Regions from separate parts of the Geomonas agri genome, predicted to be linked through region 2. Evidence: riboswitches for the same ligand, from Rfam matches in the RefSeq annotation. Region 2 holds a riboswitch; each other region holds the start of a gene.
What was found. Region 2 has a riboswitch for molybdenum cofactor ahead of K7R21_RS01680 (aldehyde ferredoxin oxidoreductase family protein). Riboswitches for the same ligand answer to the same signal wherever they lie in the genome.
Positions count from the first base shown of each region.

Region 1: another riboswitch for molybdenum cofactor. It lies ahead of K7R21_RS19155 (hypothetical protein); the one in region 2 lies ahead of K7R21_RS01680 (aldehyde ferredoxin oxidoreductase family protein).
Region 3: another riboswitch for molybdenum cofactor. It lies ahead of K7R21_RS04990 (molybdopterin molybdotransferase MoeA); the one in region 2 lies ahead of K7R21_RS01680 (aldehyde ferredoxin oxidoreductase family protein).

Region 1 covers NZ_JAINZO010000002.1:1,768,656-1,775,682, reverse strand. The annotation lists gene K7R21_RS19180 (energy transducer TonB) at 1-778, opposite strand, end outside; gene K7R21_RS19175 (hypothetical protein) at 799-1,362, opposite strand; gene K7R21_RS19170 (energy-coupling factor transporter transmembrane component T family protein) at 1,377-2,153, opposite strand; gene K7R21_RS19165 (ABC transporter ATP-binding protein) at 2,134-3,525, opposite strand; gene K7R21_RS19160 (hypothetical protein) at 3,538-3,759, opposite strand; gene K7R21_RS19155 (hypothetical protein) at 3,761-4,504, opposite strand; molybdenum cofactor riboswitch at 4,606-4,723, opposite strand; gene K7R21_RS21015 (hypothetical protein) at 4,801-4,992, opposite strand; gene K7R21_RS21010 (DUF1003 domain-containing protein) at 5,017-5,334, opposite strand; gene K7R21_RS19140 (PadR family transcriptional regulator) at 5,554-5,904, opposite strand; gene K7R21_RS19135 (permease) at 5,959-6,507, opposite strand; gene K7R21_RS19130 (permease) at 6,504-6,977, opposite strand.
Region 2 covers NZ_JAINZO010000001.1:360,237-367,263, forward strand. The annotation lists gene ahcY (adenosylhomocysteinase) at 1-6, shown strand, start outside; gene K7R21_RS01665 (molybdopterin molybdotransferase MoeA) at 501-1,742, opposite strand; gene K7R21_RS01670 (HesA/MoeB/ThiF family protein) at 1,871-2,722, opposite strand; gene K7R21_RS01675 (MoaD/ThiS family protein) at 2,724-2,948, opposite strand; gene K7R21_RS01680 (aldehyde ferredoxin oxidoreductase family protein) at 3,022-4,752, opposite strand; molybdenum cofactor riboswitch at 4,792-4,913, opposite strand; gene K7R21_RS01685 (iron-containing alcohol dehydrogenase) at 5,036-6,199, opposite strand; gene moaA (GTP 3',8-cyclase MoaA) at 6,690-7,027, shown strand, end outside.
Region 3 covers NZ_JAINZO010000001.1:1,143,146-1,150,172, reverse strand. The annotation lists gene K7R21_RS05000 (MOSC domain-containing protein) at 1-326, opposite strand, end outside; gene moaA (GTP 3',8-cyclase MoaA) at 343-1,323, opposite strand; molybdenum cofactor riboswitch at 1,646-1,766, shown strand; gene K7R21_RS04990 (molybdopterin molybdotransferase MoeA) at 1,842-3,053, shown strand; gene moaC (cyclic pyranopterin monophosphate synthase MoaC) at 3,055-3,531, shown strand; gene K7R21_RS04980 (MogA/MoaB family molybdenum cofactor biosynthesis protein) at 3,547-4,044, shown strand; gene pta (phosphate acetyltransferase) at 4,134-5,135, shown strand; gene K7R21_RS04970 (acetate kinase) at 5,237-6,502, opposite strand; gene K7R21_RS04965 (DUF362 domain-containing protein) at 6,733-6,903, shown strand.

The sequences.
Region 1 (7,027 bases), on a different contig from region 2:
GCTCCTCCAGCGACAGCTCCGCCGGTGGCGGCGGAAAGGTCCCCACCGAACTGACGGCGCGGCTCGCCGCGGCATCGAGAAAGGGATGACCGCAGGAAGTGACCGTCTCCACCTGCTGCAGTGACCCGTCCCGGCGCAGCACGAACCGGCGCCGGCAGCTACCCTCCCGCCCCGACTTGCGGGCGGCGAGCGGATACTCCTTGCGGGCCTCGATGAGCCGTTTCAATAGTGCCTGGTAGCTGCCGCGCACCTCCCGCGCCCCGTTACCAATCCCGGGTTTGGCCCGTGGCGCTGCAGCGACAGGAGGAGCACCGGGCATGGCTCCCGGTGACGGTGCCGCGGCGCGTAGGCCGGCCGTTTCACGCCCCAGCGCTTCCGCCCCCCCTTCGGCAGGGTGCCCGGCGGCCTGGCGATTGCCGGGGGAGTGGCTGACGGCATCTCGAGACGACGCACCCGTGCCAGGGGGGGCAGCCGCTGCGGGCGGCACTGCGGACGACGTCCCCTTCGGCGCCCCAGTAAAGGGCGCAGCCGACGCGGGAGGCGTCGCGACGGCAGCCGGGGCAACCGGCCGGGGCATCGCGGCAACCGGAGCGACCGCTCCCCGTGCCGTCGCAGCAGGCTCGCTTCTCCGCGTCGGTCCGCACAGGTCCAGGTAGGCGACCACGGAATCGGCCGCCTGTTCCACACCCACGTGGCGTAGCGTCAACCGGCGGGCCCCGTACAGGAGCGCCATGTGCACCAGCAGCGAAAGCAGCAGCACCGGTGCCAGCCGCGACATTTGGGGCTGCGGCAGGCGCACTAGGAGGAAGCCCCCTGGTGGTCGATCAGCCCGTTTTTGCGCAGCCTGCGGATGATGGCGGGGACCGCGAGCGCCCCGAGTCCGCCCCAGAGGCCGTTCAGCGCCGCCGAGATGACCGCCTTGTTGAGCATGATGTCCTCATCGATGCCGAGCAGCCATTCCACACCGGTGTTGGTGCCGGCGCGCAGCAGCGAGGCAAGCACTCCGACCGTGGCGCAGGCAAACAGGCTGGTTACGAAGGAGGGGGCGATGAGACCGGCCAGGTCGACCACCAGGGCGGGGAGCAGGAACTTGACCAGCGTGATCACGCCGCCGCTCCCCATGCCGAGCAGGATGCTGGCCAGGCTGGTGATAAGCCCCACCAGCGTCGCGGCCCCCAGCCTGGGCACGCAGCCCCGGGCCAGGAGGAAAAAGAACATGGTGAAGAACATGACGTGCCCGGGCATGTGCAGATGCAGCCGCAGCCCGGCGCGGGTCAAAATGATCAGGGTGGCGCAAAAGCAGAGCAGCACCGCCTCGCGCAGGGTGAAGCGGCGCCAGATGAAGACCTTTTCCTGTTCCATGTAGGGAGACTCCTTCAGAAGTTTTCTGCGGACAGCGGCCGTTGCCGCCCCTCGGTCTCCGGCGCTCCCCCCGCGGGTGCGCCAGGGGCAACCCGTGAGACATCGAGGTAGGTCCGCTGCGGGTAGAGGCCGAAGCCGCGCGCCTCTGCGGACCGGGACACCTCGTCCGCCGTTTTCAGCGCACGCACCATGAGCGGCAGCACCAGGCAGTTGAAGAGATCCGGCCAGTTGCGGGGATCGAGCTGCTCACGCGGAGAAAGGCGCGCCCCACGCATGCGCTGCAGCGCCACGATGTCCTCCAACTCGCGAAAGAACACCGGGACGAACCGGACACTCACGAACACCAGGAAGGAAAGCCGGTAAGGGACGATCCGGCGCAGCCCCGCCATCGCCTCAGAGGTCCGCGTGGTACGCAGGAAGACGGCGCCGGGCAGGTAGAAGAGCACGATCTGGGTCGAGATGCGCACCCCCGGCCAGAGCCCTTTGTCCACGCCGTCGATCAGGCAGTAAAGCGGGATGACCAGCGCCGCCTGGTAGGCGAACAGGCGCACGTCGCGCCACAGGTCAGCCAGGGTGAGCCGGGCCGCCAGGTAATAGGCCAGCGCCACCGCGACCAGCACCGAAAGGGTGGCCGGATTGCGTCCGCCTGCCGCCAAGGCACTCAGCACCATGCCCAGGAGGAGCTTCCACCCGGCCCCGAGACGGTGCACCGGAGAATCGTGGGCGGCGAACTGGCAGGCGTACTCGCAGCTTCTCAGCGAGCTGCGCAGCTTAGGGAGTCGTTTCTGCAATCTCCCCTCCCTGCAGGCGCAAGCTGCGGTCGGCCCAGCGCCGGTCCGGCAGCTCGTCGTGCGAGGCGATCAGCACCGTGGTGCCGTAGCGGATCGGCATGCGGGCCAGGATGGCCAAAAGGCTCAGCCGCTGGGGAAAGTCGAGACCGGCAAACGGCTCGTCCAGGAGCAAAAGGGTCGGGCGCGGCGCCACCACCGCCGCCAGCGCCACGCGGTGCTGCTCTCCAAACGAGAGGGTGAGCGGCGCGCGGTCGGCCAGGTGGGCGATGCCGCAGAAGGAAAGCGCCTCGGTGACGATGCGGTCCACTTCTTCCACCGGGTAGGCCAGGCGCTCCAGCGTGAAGGCGACCTCCTCGCGCACCGTCTCGGCGAACAGCTGGCGCGCAGGGTTCTGGAACAGCACCCCCACCTGCCCGCGCAGATCGCCCGGCCCGGGGCTCTCCTTGCCGGCCACCCACACCCTGCCGGCATCCGGATAGATGAGCCAGGCCAGGCAGCGCAGCAGGCTCGACTTGCCGGCCCCGTTGCGGCCGAACAGGTGCACCCGCTCGCCGCGGCTTACCCGCAGCTGCACCTTTTTCAGCACATCCCCCGTTTCCGGGTAGGAAAGGTCCAGCCCCTGCACGTCGAGCACCGGACGGGTGCCGTAGAGCGAGGACGAGTAGGGGAGCAGGAACGCCTTGGGGCGATAGCGCACCGGGTCAGGGGGGACCCGGTCGCTCCCTACCAGACGTCCCCGCTCCAGCTTCAGGTAGCGGTCCACCAGCGCCTCGAAGGGACGCGGATCGTGTTCGGCCATCACGATGGTGTGCCCCCTGCGCTTGAGCTCCGTGAACACCGCCACCAGTTCCTCTTTCCCCTGGACATCGAGCTGCGAGGTCGGCTCATCGAGCAGCAGGAGCCCCGGCCGCATCGAGAGCACCGAAGCCACCGCGAGGCGCTGCTTCTGTCCCGCCGAGAAGCGCTCCACGCTGCGCTGCTCCTCGCCGGTCAGCCCGACCGCCGCGAGCCCTTCGCGCACCCGCAGCGCGATTTCGTCCGCCGGCACGCACCAGTTTTCCGGCCCGAAGGCGACCTCCTCGGCCACCGTGGAACACAGGATCTGCGACTCCGCGGTCTGGAACACGATCCCCGCCGCCGGGGCGCCGTCCGCGGCGTCCGAGGAGGCGACGCGTATGGTGCCCACCCGGGTCCCACCGCGCAGCAGCCCCATGATGCCGAGCAGCAAGGTGCTCTTGCCGCAGCCGGAATCGCCGGTGAGGCAGACAAACTCACCGCGCCGGACCTGTGCGCTCACCCCGGCCAGGCTCGACCCCGCGGCGCCGTGGTAGGTGAAACCGAAATCTTCTATGTCCAGAATGGTGTCGTGCAAAAAGACAATCCCCTAAGCAGCCGCGTTTAGCGGCGGCAGGCGCAGGCAGGTGAAGGAGTCAACGCTCCAGCGCCGGTAGCGGCAGTTGTAGCAGGAGAGCTCCTCCTCGACGACCTGCTCCTCCTCGACGTCCGCCACGAAGCAGGCGCAGCCCCCGGCCACTTGCGCCGCCAGCCCCCAGGCCTCCTTGCCGTGGGCGAACTCCCGGTTCCCTCTCTGATCGCTACGCCACATGCTAGTACGCCTTCAGCTGCTTTCTATGCAGCGTCTGCCAGCGCGCCTGGGAACCCGGCGACTGGGCAGCAGCAACGAGGAGCACCGACTCCCCCTCGATGAGCACCGTTTTCGGCTTTTCTCCCAACGCCACCAGGTCCTCGTCTTTGAGCGCCTCGCCGGTCACGCTCTTTACCACGTCTACCACCGGGTGCTGCAGCAGCTCGTCCACGCGCAGCATGCGGTAGGGCTGGCCGAACTCGAGGAAGCCCTTGAGGCGCCCGTCGTTACCCGACATCCTGAGCCCCGCGCCGGCCAGGGCACCGATCACCCCCTGCCCCGTGCCGCCGTGCTGGGAGAGGTGCACGCCGAGCCGCTTGGCGAGGTCGTAGGCCTCGTCCATGCCGATCACCTCGCGCTTGGCGCGGCGGCCGAAACCGATCAGCTCGTTGCGTGCCGCCATCCTGGCCGGCACCGCCACGCACAACCCCGGATCAGAGCCCGGCGCGCTCTCTTGTTCCAGGAACTCCGAGACGTACTCGATCACCGGTTCCAGCCATCCCTCGCCCACGTCGGCGTAGAAGCACATGGCGCTGTTGTGCGACGTGTAGGGGATGTCCGGGTGCACGTAGAGCTGGTGCCGGGTGATGTAGCTGCAGCTCCCCCATCCCCGCTGCTGCAGTTCGTCCGCGATCAGGGACGCGATCTCCCCGGTCCCCCTGCTCTCCAGGTTGTCGGTATCATCGATTGAAATGGCTATCCGCATCTGTCTTACTCCTAACCCGTTGTATTACAAATTACATAACGCTGGACAAAAAAAAGCCCCGATCCTGGGTGGAAAGGGGCCTTTAACAGTTCGGAGTCTCCGCTCTGCCACAAGGCTCTCCTTTCCAAAAGGGAGGCACCGCCGTTTCCAGCAGCACCCGTTGGCCCGCAGCCGTGAGGAAGTCCTTGTAGGCGGCGTAGCTCGGAGAGGCTCAGATTAATTTGGGCAGAAGCTTTAACACAGGTAAAACGTATACTCCAGAAAAATATGATGTGAAACGGCAAACTTTCCGCAGGTTACTCGTCCTTGTTCTCCTGCTCGACCTGGTCCATGGTGTCCAGCACCTTCTCGGGCTGCACATCCCTGGTCAGTTCCTCGAGCTCCGGATTCTTCGATTCCTCGACGCCGAGCTTCGCTCCGATGGCGGTCAAAAGGGCAATGACCCTGGTCACCTCGTGCTCCGCCAGGAGGTCGATGTGCAGGTTCAACTCGGCGCGCCGGTCGGCGGAGGCCTACATGCGGTTCTGGCTGATGAGAACGAAGGTGGAGAGAAAGATCGCCTCCACGGAGGCGACCATGGCGAGGATCACCAGGGTGGGGTCGAAACGGGGCAGGATGTCGAGCCAGCCGGCGTTGATGAGGATCCACGCGCCGAAGAGGACCAGATGGATATAGACGAAGGGCATGCTGCCGGTGAAGGAGGTGATGGCGTCGGCGAGCCGTTCCTGCGCTCCCTTGCTGCGCTCCTCGGCGTGGCGCCGCTCCAGGAGAGCCGCGATGTTGCGGCTCACTACGGAGGCCATGGTCTGGTCCGGTTCCGGCTGCGGCATCGCTCCCCCCGCGTGCGGGGCCCACCGGGGTGGGCTCGACCCGGAAACAGTACCAGTACCTCGTTGCAAGTCAACGCGCCGCTGGGCCTCGCTCCCACAGCTGCGCGGCATCCATCACATCCCCGACAGCTGCGTCACCACGCAGGGAGCAGGGTGCAACCGTTCCCGGCATAGCGGCTTTGCACGGCCTCGCCCCTGGAGCTGCAGCCAGGCCGTTACCTACTGCCGTGGTTTTTTAATTGCCGCATAGGTATCGAGAAAGTAGCGCAGGGTCGCCATGCGCATCTCGATGTCTTCCCGCCACCCCTCCAGCTTCTCCCACCCCGTTTGCGTCAGCCGGTACACCCTGCGCGCCGGGCCGCTGCCGCTGGTGTCCCAGCTGGAAACCACCTGCGCCTCGTCCTCAAGCTGTTGCAGGGTGCGGTAGACCGCGGCGCTGTCCGGCTTGAAGAGGGGCATGCGCTGGGATAGCGCGTTCAAGATAGCGCCGCCGTGGATGGGCTCCTCGGCCAGGGCGAGCAGGATGAAGGCGGGGAGGTGTCGGTACTGTTGCTTTCGTTTGGGAGGCATCGGGCTTCCTTTCTGGTCTGGGGCTGGCTTCCGCCGAAACGGGGAGCGCCAGGTTCAGGCGTCCACCGCCCCGGGTTGTGCAAGTTCCTGCTCCGTCTGTGCAAGTTCCTGCTCCGGCATCAGCCGCTCCATCAGGTAGCCGCAGGCGAGGATGCAGGGCACGGTGAGCGCGAGACGCAGCAGGGCGAAACGCAGACTGATGAAGCTGCTCTCCATCAGGATCATGGGGATCTTGATGGCGCCCCAGGTCCCCAGGAAGATGACGATATTGGCCAGCCGCGCCCCCTTTTTGCGCAGTGACACCGCCACCGGGAAGGCGGCGTAGAGCGGACCGGCGGCCGCGGTCCCCAGCAGCATGGCGACCCCGGCGCCGACAGCACCCGAATCCGGCCCCAGGTGCGCTTCCACCAGTCGGCGCGGCACCCAGACGTCCAAAAGCCCCATGAGCACCATGACCGGCGGCACGATCGAGAGGACCTCCAGGAGAAAGCCGGTGGAGTTGAGCGCGGCAAGCCGCGCCGTCTCCGGCCGCCACAGGGAGAGGGCCAGGTTCGCGGCGAGCACGATAAAAAGTAGCCGGTAGTCGACGAGCTTCGCCTTCACAGCAGCACCCCCATGGCCAGTCCAATGACGATGGCCACCACGAAGCTCAAGGCCTGCCGCAGCAGCGTGAAACGCTTGCCGAAACACGAGATCTCCATGGGTGCGGTCATCACCCCCACCATGGTCAACGTGGTGACGAAGGTGGCGAGGCTCGCGGGGGCGGCCCCCAGCTTGAACAGGGATCCCACCAGCGCGAAGGCGATGGGCGCAGGCATGGTCACGATGGAACCGATGGCTGCCACCAGGCTGAAGCCCCCGATGCCGCCGTGGCTGAACAGTTTCCTGATCACCTCGGGCGGAACCAGGGCGAGCACCAGGCCGACCAGGGCCACCATCCCCAAGATGCGCGGGGCCAACCCGTGCAGCGACTTGGCGCCGATGCGCAAGGCCCGCCTCGTCTTCTCGGGGTCCAGCCGCCAGGACACGAACACGGCCAGCGCCGTCCCCCCATACAAAACTGCCGACATCATGACTTCCCCCTCCACTGCCAAACCGCGGACACCATACTGTCATAAACAGT
Region 2 (7,027 bases):
TATTAAAAGGGCAACTGACGTTCTACGTTCTACGTTTCAGGCTCTCTTCCCCCCTCTCCCTCCGGGAGAGGGACGGGGTGAGGGCGTTGCAATCGGCGCCATGATCGCTTCGTGGCACACCCCTCACCCGGCCTTCGGCCACCCTCTCCCGGAGGGCGAGGGGACGGAATTTGAGGCCCGCACTCCAGGGCGAGGGGATAATAAAATAAAAAGAAAGGGCGCCTGCTTCAAGCGGCGCCCTTTCTTATCCTTCCTGCTCTTTTTCTTCTTCCGTCTTTTCCCCCCGACCGGAGGAGCATGCGGGAGACATTCACGTCTCGATCCCCATGCTGGGCAGAATGAAGCGCTGCAGCACGATCCACCCCACCACGACACCACCTAAAATCAACATTTCCTGCATAGTTCACCTCCCGAATCCTACCATAGGATTTATCGCATATTCGGGATGGAAAATATACCAAATTAATTATTATTATGACCCGTTCAGTTTTGGTTCGGCTTCAGGAGCAGCACCTTATGCCGACTTCTCCCTCGCTTAACAGGTCCACTTCCCTCATCAGCGCCAGGTCTACTTCGCTTCCTGCCGGAATGAAGGTGGCGTCGCAGGGGAGGGCGGCCAGGGCGTCGCACCTGGTCATGGTGCTCAGGATGGCGGTGTGTTGCTCGCCGGCGCAGTAGGCGACGTGCCTGCCATGACGCTTCTTCACCGTGACCCTGATGAAATGCAGCTTGCCGGGCTTCTTGTGCGCGTCCTCGGCAAGGATTCCTTTTACGAAGGGGGGAAGCACCCGGTGGTGCCCCATCATCTTCAACAGGGCGGGCTTCACCAGCAGCTCGAAGGTCACCATGGTCGACACGGGGTTCCCCGGGAGCGAGAAGATCGGCTTTCCCTGCCAGACCGAGAATGCCGTGGGGCCGCCCGGCTTCATCCCGATCTTCCAGAACAGTTCCTCTGCACCGAGGCTCGCGGCTACCTCCCGGACCAAGTCGCGGTCACCGGCGGAGACGCCAGCCGAGGTGATCAGTGCATCGCAACAAAGACCTTCCCGCATCTTGTCTTGGTGACTCTCCAGGTTGTCCCGCGCGATCCCTAGCAGCACTGGCTCGGCGCCCGCCTCGCGGACGGCGGCGGCCAGCGACAACGCATTGGAGTTGATCACGCTGCCGGCCTTGGGGCTCTCGCCGAGTTCGATAAGCTCGTCCCCGGTGGACAGTATCGCCACCCGCGCCTTGCGGTAGACCGGCACCAGCGCCTGCCCCATGGCCGCCAGCATGCCGACCTCGGCGGGGCGAACCTGGCTGCCGGCGGGGAGGACCTGGGTGCCGCAGGCTACGTCGTTTCCTTTGCTCCGGACGTGCTGCTTGGGGAGCACCCTCTGCTTGATCACGACGTGGGCCCCTTCCTGCTCGGTTTCTTCGATGGGTACCACTGCATTGCATCCAGGGGGGATGGGGGCGCCGGTCATGATGCGCACGGCGCAACCGACGGATACGGTCGGGCAGTCCGCGCCTCCGGCGGGGAGGAACCCGGTGATGAGAAGACGGGCGGGGACCGAGGTGCAATCGGCGGCATGCACGGCATAGCCGTCCATGGCGGAATTGTCGTATTGCGGCAGGTCCCAGGGAGCGATGATGTCTCTGCTTACCACCCGCCCCAGGGCGTCCGACAGCGCTACGTTTTCTTCGCCCAGCGGGGCGACGTGGGCCAGTATGATGCCTCGCGCTTCTTCAAAGCTTGGCATGATGCACCTCGGTGCTCTATGCGGCGTCGTCGACGGCGTCGCTTGTTTTTTTAGCGGCAGCGTTGCCGCTTTGCTTCTCCCTCACCCTTGGCCCCTCTCCCGGAGGGCGAGGGGGGGGCGCGGAGCGATTAGGCGGCGTCTACCAGGGTGACCGGGGCCGGAGCGTAGGATATCTCCTGCATCTCCATTTCCAGCAGGTCAATCGTCAGTTTGCGGTTTCTGAGCGGCTCACCCTTGCCGAGCAGGATCTTGCAGACTTCGGCCACCTCGAGGCTCGCCACGACGGCAGGTGTGAAGGAGGGGTTGCCGAGCTGCTGCTCGATCCCCTTGCCCGCGACCCAGTGGCGATAGATCTGCTGCACCGTGGTCTCGCCGGGGAACTGGGAGGCGACGTGTCCGTACCAGCCGCCGATGGCGCCGTGCACCATGGGGATGCCGGCTACGTTGCAGAACTCGGCCAGCTGAAGCCGGTACGAGATGCTGTCCAGGGCGTCCACCGCGATCTGTGCTCCCGCCAGCAGCTCGAAGCCGTTAGCCAGGCAGAAGTAGTCCTGGATGGCGGTGACCGTGACGGCGGGATTCACCTGCGCCAGCCGTTCGGCAGCTACCGCCGCCTTGGGCTGTCCCAGCAGGGCAGGGGTGGAGAGGATCTGTCGGTTCAGGTTGTGTTCTTCGAAGATGTCCGGATCGACGGCGATGATCTGCCCGACCCCGAGGCGGGCCAGCTCTTCCAGGACGTAGCCGCCCAAGCCGCCGCAGCCGATCACAGCGACGCGGCTTTGGAACAGGCACAGCTGCTCGTCGACCTGGATCATGTTGCGGTTGCGCTGGTAGCGCGCCGGATAGAGGCCATTTTGCAGGGCAAGCAGTTCGACCGCTGCGTGGCTCAGGTTGAAGCGCTTGGCCGTCGCATCCTGGGCGCTCCAGGGAAGCAGGCCGTCCTGCGCCTGCTCTTTCAGAAAAGTGATCACCTTGCGCATATCAGCCTCCTCCAACCAGGGGAAAGAGCGAAAGGGTATCGCCCTGGTTCAGTTTGCTGTCCAGCTCACCGTGCCGGCCATTCAGCATGACGATACCGATCTCCTCCTCGGTGAGCCCGAGGGAGAGCACCACCTGGCGCACGTCGGTCCCCTCGGCGAGCTCCTGCTCGGCGACTTTGAACCTGCCGTTTCTGAATGTGGCGAAAAGCTTGAGAGTTATCTTCATGCGGCACCTGCGTGTTAGGCTCAAACGGAAAAACCCGGCGTGACTTCCGTCACGCCGGGCGTAGGAAAAGTTCCTAGAAGTTCCAGAACTCGTCGATTTCCTCGTCGGTGAAGTCCCACACCGCATTGTGCGGTGCGACCGGCTCGGTCTTGAAGAAGTCCGGCAGACGGTCGTGGACGTTGGTGAGACCGGCTTTCTGGTTGAACTCGCGCTCGGTCTTCAGGATGTACTTGCCCAGGTTGGTGACGTCGTCGCCGGTGAGGGCGATGCCGAAGCGGGCGTTGATCATGTCGATCAGGGCCGGGAGGCACTCCGGAATGTCCAGCGCCGGGAAGGCAACGAAGATGCACATACCGGTGGAGTCAACCGCGGCGGTAGCGATCTGCAGGGCACGGGAGAGCTCGACCTGACCGTCCTTCTTGAGCGGATCGACGTAGCCGCCGACGTTCAGGATGTTGGTGGCGATGGTGTAGCCGGAGGTGTGGTCGGCGCCCATGGTGGAGGTGGCGTAGGTGATGCCGATGCCCTTGACGGAGCGCGGGTCGTACGCCGGGATGCCCTGGTTCTTGACCACGGGTACGCGAGTCACACCGTAGGTGCGGCCGACGGAGCCTGCGCCGCCACCCAGGACGCGGCCCAAAGCGGTGCCCTTGGCGATTTCGTCGGTCAGCAGGCGGAGCATTTCCTTGGAGTCGCCCCACTTGAGGATGCCGGCTTCCATGGCCACGCCGAACATGACGGCGGTTTCGATGGAGTCGATCCCGATGTCGTCCATCAGGTTGTCGGCGCGGGCGATGTCGTCCAGGTTGTCGATGCAGCAGTCGGCGCCCAGGCCCCAGATGGTCTCGTACTCGAAGCCGGAGGTGACGTACTTGCCGTCCTTGTCGTGATAGACCTGCGAGCACTGGATGATGCAGCCGGCATGGCAACCATGTTTGGGTTTGCCGCCGCGCGCCACGATGGTGTCGTGCATGGTCTCGCCGGAGATCTTGTCGTGCCCTTCAAACTGACCGGTGGTGAAGTTCTTGGTCGGCAGGCCGCCAGCTTCGTTGAGGATGTTGACGAGGACGTTGGTGCCGTAGGTCGGGAGACCTTCGCCGGAGACCGGGTGGTCGAGAAGCGCCTTGGAGAACGCCCTTGCTGCGGTTTTGAATTTCTCCGGATCCGCGATGGTCACGGGTTTCGCGCCTTCGCCGTCGATGGAGATGAACTTGATCTGCTTGGAGCCCATGACTGCGCCCAGGCCGCCACGGCCGTGGCTGCGGATCTTGCTGTCCGGGTCCTTCACGGAAATGTTGGCGGCGGTCATCTTCAGTTCGCCGGCCGGGCCGATGGTGAGGACGCCGGTCTTTTTGCCCAGGCGGGCCTCGACCGCGTCGATGACGGCGAAGTTACCCAGGCCAAGCAGTTCCTTCTCCTCGTTGATGGTGACGCCGTTCACGCCCACCGCCAGGTTGTACCATGCGCCGGTTTTCGGTGCGCCTTCGATGATGATGGCCTTGATGCCGAGCTTAGCCAGCATCTGTGCCGCGGTGCCACCTGCGTTGGACTCCTTGATGCCGCCGGTGAGCGGGCTCTTGGCGCCTGCGGAGAGACGGCCCGAGTTCGCTGCAGCGGTGCCGGTCAGCAGGCCCGGTGCGAAAACCAGCTTGTTGTCGGCGGAAAGTGCGTGGCAGGTCGGCGGTACTTCGGCGGCCACGATGGTGGAGGTGAGGCCACGGCCACCCAGGCCTGCCCATGCTGCCGGAACTTCTTCGATCTTGGTGGTGAGGTCGGTCATGTTGACGCGAAAAATCTTATCCATGCTTTTCAAGCTCCCTGTTTTTGTTTAGTTCTACCGGCAGTGCTGACCGCCGGGACTCCTTTCCAAGAGGGAGGCTCCGCCGTTTCCAGCGAAACCCGTTGGCCTGGAGCCATGAGGGAAGTTCCCTTTTAGGCTGCGACGGCTCGGAGATTTTTTGATGCGTGACTGACCCGACACCGCTTACGCATCTCTTGCATGTGCTCGGGCCTGCGCGCCGGTCGGGCCCGCAGGCGGTTTCAACTTGCCCCTCCCCCGGGGGGGAGGGGATCATGCTACTACGGTATTACATTGCGTCCTTGAAGATCTGGATGACCTGCTCGAGGGTCGCTTTGCGCGGGTTGGTGAACTGGCAAGCGTCCTTCTTCGCGTTTTCTGCCATGATGGCCAGGTCCTCTTCCTTGACATTGAGGGCCTTGAGGCCGGTCGGGATGCCGATGGAAGCGGAGAGGCTGCGGATCCTGTCGATGGCTTTCTGGCCAGCTTCGGTCACGGACAGACCGTCGACGTTCTCGCCGAGAGCCTTGGCGATGTGAGCGAAACGCTCCGGGCAGGCGATCAGGTTGTACTGGCTGACGGCCGGCAGCAGGATGGCGTTGCAGACGCCGTGCGGCAGGTTGTAGAAGCCGCCCAGCTGGTGAGCCATGGAGTGGACGTAGCCCAGGGACGCGTTGTTGAACGCCATGCCGGCCAGGTACTCGGCGTAAGCCATCTTGTCACGTGCCTCGAGGTCTTCGCCGTTAGCGACAGCCTTGGAGAGGTAGGTGGCGATCAGTTCGATGGCCTTGATGGCGCATGCGTCGGTGATCGGGGTAGCGATGGTGGAGACGTAAGCCTCGACAGCGTGGGTCAGGGCGTCCATGCCGGTTGCAGCGGTCAGGGCTGCCGGCTTGCCGACCATGAGCAGCGGATCGTTGATGGCGATGTTCGGAGTGCAGCGCCAGTCGACGATAGCCATCTTCACGTGGGTGTCGGTGTTGGTGATGATGCAGAAGCGGGTCATCTCGGAAGCGGTGCCTGCGGTGGTGTTGATGGCGACGAACGGCGGCATCGGTTTGGTGGACTTGTTGATGCCTTCGAAGTCGCGGATGTGGCCGCCGTTGCCGATGACCAGGCCTACACCTTTGGCACAGTCATGGGAGGAACCGCCGCCCAGGGAGATGATGGCGTCGCAGCCGTTGTCCTGGTACACCTTCACGCCGTCGTGCACGTTGGTGTCGGTCGGGTTGGGCTCAGCGCCGTCGAAGATGATGGCTTTTACGCCGGTAGCTTCTACCTGCTCCTTGATCTTGTCAGCAACGCCCATGGCCGAGAGGCCCTTGTCAGTGACGATCAGCGCCTTGGAAGCGCCCAGTGCCTTAACCTGGTCGCCGGTCTCTTTAGCGGAGCCGATGCCCATCAGTGATACCGTCGGGATGTAGAAACCGTAAGTCTGCTCTCCTAATGCCATTTTCAATTCCCCCTGTTGTTTTTCCGGGCTGGACCCGGTTCTTTTTGTTTTTAAGAAGGTGGTGCCGTGCTGCATACACTTTCCTAAAACGGTTTTCTACGCTATCGCAAGGGGCGTACCAGAATTTGCTGTAAACACAATTTTTCGGGATACTGAATAATATTCACAGGATACCGTATACTTAACCAGCGCTGTGTTTGCTGCCTCCACTATCCCCTCCGAAGTTGCGTCCTCAAATCGAACAGTTGCAACGTTCCACAATGGAACGTTTGCTCTTTTGTGGAACGCACGTTTTGCTGTGCCAACCGTCGTCACACTCCCCGCCTGTATGTTGAATTCAAGAAGACAAAAATCGGTTCGTTTCCCATGTATTCACCAGCTTAGTTGCTCCCTCATTAGTGGCTGATCTCCCTTTTTGCTCCGAATCGGGACAATTGGTATCGATATTGCCTTTGTATACGGCGAGGCGTGTTTCCGAAGGGAGTAAGGCATGGCACTGATCGATACCTACGGCAGGCGGATCAACTACTTAAGACTCTCGGTCACCGACCGCTGCAACATGCGCTGCTGCTACTGCATGCCGGCGCAGGGGGTGGCGAAGCTCGGGCATAAAGAGATGCTGAGCTACGAGGAGCTGTACCGCGTCTCCGCCGCGTGCGTGGAGCAGGGGATAGAGAAGATCAGGGTAACCGGCGGGGAGCCGCTGGTACGGAAGGGGCTGGTCGATTTCCTGGGACGCCTTTCGGCGCTGCCGGGTCTGAAGGAACTCGTGCTGACCACCAATGGACTGCTGCTGGAAGAGTTGGCCCAGCCGCTCAAGGATGCCGG
Region 3 (7,027 bases), 780 kb from region 2:
GCGCAGCGGGTATGGCATTCTTTGCCGATCTGGGTCACCTCGAGTAGGGTCTCACCCAGTTCGATCTTGGCGCCGATGGGGAGGCTCACCAGGTCCACCCCTTCGGTGGTGATATTCTCGGCGAAGTCCCCTTCCTTCACGTCCAAGCCAAGTGCCTGCATCTTGGCAATGCTCTCCTGGGCCAGAAGGCTCACCTGGCGGTGCCAGTCACCGGCATGGCCGTCGCCGACGATGCCGTGCTCCTCGCGCAGGGTGACCTCGGGTACCGGGGTCTTCCTCTCCCCTTTGTTCTTGCTGATGTTAACGGCGACTATCTTTCCGATCATGCCTTCTCCTTCTTATCTACCCGCCTACGCGGGACATGGCGAATGGTTTGCTTTCTACACCTTCGTCGGTAACCTCGTGTCGCCCCGGTTTGGCCGCCACGATGCGCCGGATTTCCTTGCGTAACAGTTCGTCATCACCCGTCGCCAGCACCGGCTTCAGGTCCACGCCAGTCCCGGAGAACAGGCATCCCTTGGCGACGCCTGAGGCGGTCACCCGCAGACGGTTGCAGCCGTCGCAGAAGTGGCCGGTCATGGCGGTAATGATGCCCAGCGACCCCGGTGCCCCCTGGATTCGGAAGTTCTTGGACGGGCCGGAGCGCTCACTGTTGGTGCTCTCCTCGATGGTGTACTCCCGGGCGATGCGCTCTCTGATCTCCGCGCCGGGCACGGTGAGATCGCGCCAGTCGGCGTCGCCGCAGGTGGGCATGTACTCGATGAAGCGCACCGCGTAGGGGCGCTTCAGGGTCAGCGCCGCGAAGTCGAGGATCTCGTCGTCGTTCACCCCGCGCATGACCACCACGTTAATCTTGTGCGGCGGAAAACCGACCCGCTCCGCCTGGTCAAGCCCGTCCAAGACCCGTTGCAGCTCACCGCCGCGGGTGATGGCGGCGAAGGTTTCCGGTTTCAACGAATCCAGGCTCACATTGAGCCGCTGCACCCCGGCATCCCTCAGCCCCTGGGCCATCTCCTTCAGCAGCAGACCGTTGGTAGTCAGCACCAATTCCTTCAGCCCCGGCAACGCGGCCAGGCGCGCAAGGAAGTCAATGATCCCCTTGCGCACCAAGGGCTCGCCGCCGGTGACGCGGATCTTCTCAATCCCGGCGGCAACCGCCTCGGCGGAAATCCGAAGCAGATCCTCGTAGGAGAGCATCTCGCAGTGGCTCAACTTCTCCACGCCCTCTTCAGGCATGCAGTAGCTGCAGCGCAGGTTGCATCGGTCGGTGACCGAGAGGCGCAGGTAGTTGATGCGCCTGCCGTAGGTGTCTATCAAAGACATAATTCTTCCTGATTACTGGTAGTTGCACGCCGGGCTTCAAGCGGCGGGTGATCCCCCGGGCGTTCGGTGCGGACACGGCTTTAGGGTACACGATAAAAACCATACCTTGTTTGTCAAACGGAAAGCAACCACTTTAATGAGGGAGCCAGACGAGCGTGCGCCGTGAGTGGAAGAAAGTATACGACATGTAAAGGCTACGTTTTGAGCGAAGGAATTTGCATTGTTACGGCTAGTTACGCTACACCTTGGAAAGCTGCCGTGCTTACCCTTAACCTAAAATAATTGTTGTTTTCCCGGCAAATATGCTATGGCTTGGGAAAATATGCAGAAACGTCTCCGAGCCGCGGCCGTCTAAAGGGAAACACTCCAAGGCACCGCAGCCGATGGGTGCTGCCGGAAACGGCACCGCCTCCCTCTTGGAAAGGAGAAGCACCGCCGCATCAGCGCACGGGCCCTCTTCCTTCACGGAGTCGGGCCCTTTTTCGTTATTGCCATTACCAAGGAAGAAAGAGGAAAAGATGACGAACTACGAGCAAGCCAGACGCATGGTCATCGACAAAGTGGCGCCCGCCGGTGTGGAAAGGGTGCTGCTGCTGGAAGCGGCCGGACGGGTGCTGGCCGAGGATTACGTGGCACCTAAAGACATGCCGCGCTGGGACAACTCCGCCATGGATGGCTTCGCCGTCAGGAGCGCCGACTGCGCGCTGGGCACCGTACTCAGGGTCACCGACTACATCCCCGCCGGGGTCAGTTCGGACGACGTAGTAACGCCAGGATGCGCCGCACGGATAATGACCGGCGCCCCAATCCCGCCCGGCGCCGATGCGGTCGTCCCCATAGAAGAGACCGAGAACACCCCGGAAACCGTGAAGCTGCTGCAGCAGGTGAAAAAGCACGACCACATCCGTTTCCAGGGCGAGGACGTGCGCAACGGTGAAGTGATCATGACCCGAGGGACGCTGATTGGCGCTCCCCAGGTGAGCCTGCTGGCTTCCTTCTCCGCGGTCCTGGTTCCGGTTTACCGTAAGGTGCGGGTCGCCATCCTCTCCACCGGCGACGAACTTGTCGAAATCGGCACCGAGCCAAAAGAAAGCCAGATCGTCAACAGCAACACCCTCGCTCTCGCCACCGCCATCAAGCTCTGCGGCGCCGATCCGGTCATCCTCGGCATAGCCCGCGACGACAGGGACAGCCACCGGGCGCTCCTCACCGAGGGACTTAAAGCCGACGTCCTGATCACCTCGGCCGGAGTATCAGCCGGTGATCGCGACCTGGTGCGCGAAATCCTGGCGGAGCTCGGCGTAGTGGAACAGTTCTGGAAGCCCGGCATCAAGCCCGGTGGACCCACCGCCTTCGGGATGAGGGGCAACGTGCCGGTCTTCTCCCTCCCCGGCAACCCGGTCTCCACCATGATCACCTTCGAGGAGTTCGCCCGCCCCGCGATCCTGCGCATGATGGGACACGTGAAGGTGTTCCGGCGCACCGTGCGGGGGGTGCTAAAAGAAGGGGCACGCAAGAAGGCGGGCAAGGTGAACTTCCTGCGCGTCCACGTCGCCATCGAGGGCGGGCGCTTTGTCGCCAGCACCTCCGGTGATCAGAACACCGGGATATTGAAAACCATGCTGCGCTGCAACGCCCTAGCCATCCTGCCCGCCGAGGCGACCGAGTTCGCCGCCGGCGCGGAAGTAGATTTACACCTGCTCGATCCCACCTTGGAAATGGAGGTTTAACATGTCGTTCAACCACTTCGACGCCAGCGGTAACGCCATCATGGTGGACGTGAGCCAGAAGACCCCGACCATGCGCACCGCGGTAGCGGGCGCCGTCCTTACCCTCAAACCCGAGACCGTGCAGGCCATCATCTCCGGCAAGATGGCCAAGGGCGATGTCCTCGGCGTGGCCCGCCTGGCCGGTATCGCCGGAGCCAAGAAGACCCCGGACCTGATTCCCCTCTCCCACCCGCTCGCCATCCACCACGTCGCCATCGAGTTCGAGGTCGACGAGGCGAAGGGAACCATCGGCGTCATGGCCACCGTGCGCGCCTTCGAGCGAACCGGCGTAGAGATGGAAGCAATGACCTCCGCCACCGTTGCCGCCCTCACCGTGTACGACATGTGCAAGGGAACCGACAAGGGCATCGTCATCTCGGACGTCAAGCTGCACTACAAGGAAGGCGGCAAGAGCGGCGTCTTCAAGCGCGAGGACTAAAGGAGAAACACCACCATGCGAGCAGCCATTCTCACCCTCAGCGACCGCTGTTCCACCGGGGAGCGTGCCGACGGCAGCGGCCCGGCGCTTCGGGCCTGGCTCGAGGAACGCGGCGTCACCGTTGCCTGCACCGACGTTATCCCCGACGAGGGCGCCCTCATCTCGGCAAAGCTCACCGAGTGGGCCGACAGCGGCCTCTACGACCTCATCCTCACCACCGGCGGCACCGGCGTCTCGCCGCGTGACGTCACCCCGGAAGCAACGGAGCGCGTGGTGGAACGCCTGCTCCCCGGCTTCGGCGAGGTGATGCGTATGGAAAGCCTCAAGAAGACCCCGCACGCCATCATCTCCCGCGCCGTCGCCGGCATCCGCAAAAACGCCCTGATCATCAACCTTCCCGGTAGCCCCAAGGGCGCAACCGAGAACATCGGCTTCGTCTGGGCCGCCGTTCCGCACGCGGTCGCCAAGCTGCAGGGAGACCCCGAGGAGTGCGGTACCCCGCTCCCGCGCTGACTGTCCAAGACGGCTTTTTTATTGACCGATCCCGCCTGCTGGGTTATACAACTAACACGGTTTTATAATTCAATTACGGAGGAATGCTCATGCCGTTGGTTAAGCAGATTCACGAGAAGGCGAAATCGAAACTCAAGACGGTGGTCTTACCGGAGAGCTACGACGAGCGGATGCTCTTCGCCGCCCAGCAGATCGTGGAACAAGGTTTGGCCAAAATCGTGCTTTTGGGCAAGCCGGACGCGATCCAGGCCGCTGCCGCCGCCAAGGGGATCAACCTGGCTGGCGTGGAGCTGGTCGACCCCGCCACTTCGCCCAAGCTCGACGGCTACGTCGCGAAACTCGTGGAACTGAGGAAATCCAAGGGGCTCACCCCGCAGCAGGCCCAGGAGATGCTGACAGCGCAGGATAACCTCTACTTCGCCGGCATGATGGTGCGTGAAGGCGACGCCGACGGCGAGGTGGCCGGCGCCACCGGCACCACCGGCGACGTGCTGCGTGCCGCCTTCCAGACTGTCGGCCCCGCCCCCGGCATCAAGACCGTTTCCTCTTTCTTCCTGATGGCCACCCAGACTCCGAACTTCGGCGAGAACGGCGTCATCCTCTTCGCCGACTGCGCGGTGAATCCGAACCCGGACGCCCAGGCCCTCGCCGAGATCGCCATCGCCACCGCGCGCAACTGCAAGTCCTTCCTCGATGTCCCCGCGCGCGTCGCCATGCTCTCCTTCTCCACCAAGGGAAGTGCCAGCCACCAGGACGCGGACAAAGTTCTCAAGGCCCTGGAAATCGCCAAGGGGATGGATCCCGAGCTCTCCATCGACGGCGAGTTGCAGGCCGATGCTGCCCTCATCCCGGCGGTCGGCGCCAAGAAGGCACCGGGGAGCGGCGTGGCCGGCAAGGCCAACGTGCTCGTCTTCCCGACCCTCGATGCCGGCAACATCGCCTATAAGCTGGTCGAGCGTCTGGCAGGCGCCAAGGCCATCGGCCCGGTGATCCAGGGCTTGGCCAAGCCGGTTAACGACCTCTCCCGTGGCTGCTCCGTTCAGGACATCGTCGACGTCACCGCCATCACCGCGGTGCAGGCGCAAGGCTAGCAACGCAGCGCTGGACCGACTGGTCCGGCGCGGTTTCAAAAACAAGAAAGGCCGGCGGGGATGCCCCGCCGGCCTTTTTGCTATCTTGTGCTCGCCCTCCCCTACTTCCTGACGAAGTCGGGCCTGGAGAAGCTGTACTCGAAGTTCATGTGGTCGGTGTAGCTGCCATTCAGGATGGCGGCCACGTCCTCGGTGAACACCAGTTCCTCGTCGGTCGGGATGACGTACACCTTGACCGGCGAATCGTCGGTGGTGATGAGCGTCTCGCGCTTCCTGGTCATGGCGGAGGCATTGCGCTCCTTGTCGAGGATGATACCCAAGTGCTCCAGCCCGGAAATGGCGCGCTCCCTGATCGGCGCCCCCATCTCCCCCACGCCTGCGGTGAAAACGACCGCGTCAAGCCTCCCCACGACGGCCATGTAGGTCCCGATGTACTTCTTGAGACGGTACGCTTCGATGTCCAGCGCCAGCGAACAGAGACGGTCGCCGTCGTTGGCGTTCTCGATGACGTCGCGACGGTCGGTGAAACGACCGGTGATGCCGATGACACCGCTCTTCTTGTTCAGGATGGAGTCGATCTCCTTGGCGGAGAGGTTCTCCTTCTGCATCATGAAAGCGGGGATGGCCGGGTCGATGTCACCGCAGCGGGTACCCATCATGGCACCTTCCAGAGGGGTGAGTCCCATGCTGGTGTCTACCGACACGCCGTTTTTGATGGCGCAGTGGCTGACGCCGTTGCCGATGTGCATGGTGATGACGTTACATTGGTTGGCCGGCTTGCCCAGGATGGCGGCAATGCGCTTGGAGACGTAGAGGTGCGACGTGCCGTGGAAGCCGTAGCGACGCACACCGTACTTCTCGTACCACTCGTAGGGGAGCGGGTACAGATAGGCATGCTCGGGCATGGTCTGATGAAACGCGGTGTCAAAAATCGCGATCTGCGGCACGCCGGGGAGAACGGCCATGGCGCCCTCAATGCCGGCAATGTTGGGCGGGTTGTGCAAGGGCGCCAGATGCTGCACCTCGGTGACCGCCGCGAGTACTTCGTCGTCGATGAGCACGGACTTGGTGAACTTCTCACCGCCATGCACGACGCGGTGACCCACCGCAGCTATCTGCTTGATGTCCTTGAGGACACCGTGATTCGGGGAGGTCAGGGTTCTCAGGATCAGGTCAACCGCGGTCTTGTGGTCCGGGCAATCGGAGTCTTCCCGGTAGGTTTCGCGCCCCGGGACCTCGTGCAGGATGAAGGAGTCGCCGATAACCACGCGTTCCACCATTCCCTTCGCCACAACCACTTTTTTATCCCAGTCAAACAACTGGTATTTTACAGAAGAACTCCCGCAGTTAAGTGCCAGAATATCCATCGATTAGCGTCCCCCGTTATTATAGTTTGCCCAGTGATACGAGGAAGATCCGCACCGGACAAAAAGAACAGAAATAAAACCTTTTTTTATATATACAGGAGAGTGGGCCACAGTTCAAGATTTTTCTCCCGATTAGGAACTTATTGTCTACAGCTTTATGGTGGACTTTTTGCGAGGGCTGTGCTAGTTTCCACGTCAACTTTTAACTCCAGGTGAAGGAGGTGAATACTTTGGCACATACCATCAGCGACGAATGCATCAACTGCGGCGCCTGCGACGATTCCTGCCCGGTCAACGCTATCAGCGAGGCTGGCAGCAAGAGGACCATCGCTGCAGATACCTGCATCGACTGCGGCGCTTGCGTCGACACCTGCCCGGTGTCCGCAATCTCCCCGGCCTAATCAGCAACCGCACCACAAGAAACATGTAATGCCATGGCCTGCAGCCGGCTCGTCCGCTGCAGGCCTCATTTTTTGCAGCAAAGCGATGAAAAAAGGAGGGCGCCCCGTGGGGCGCCCTCCTTTT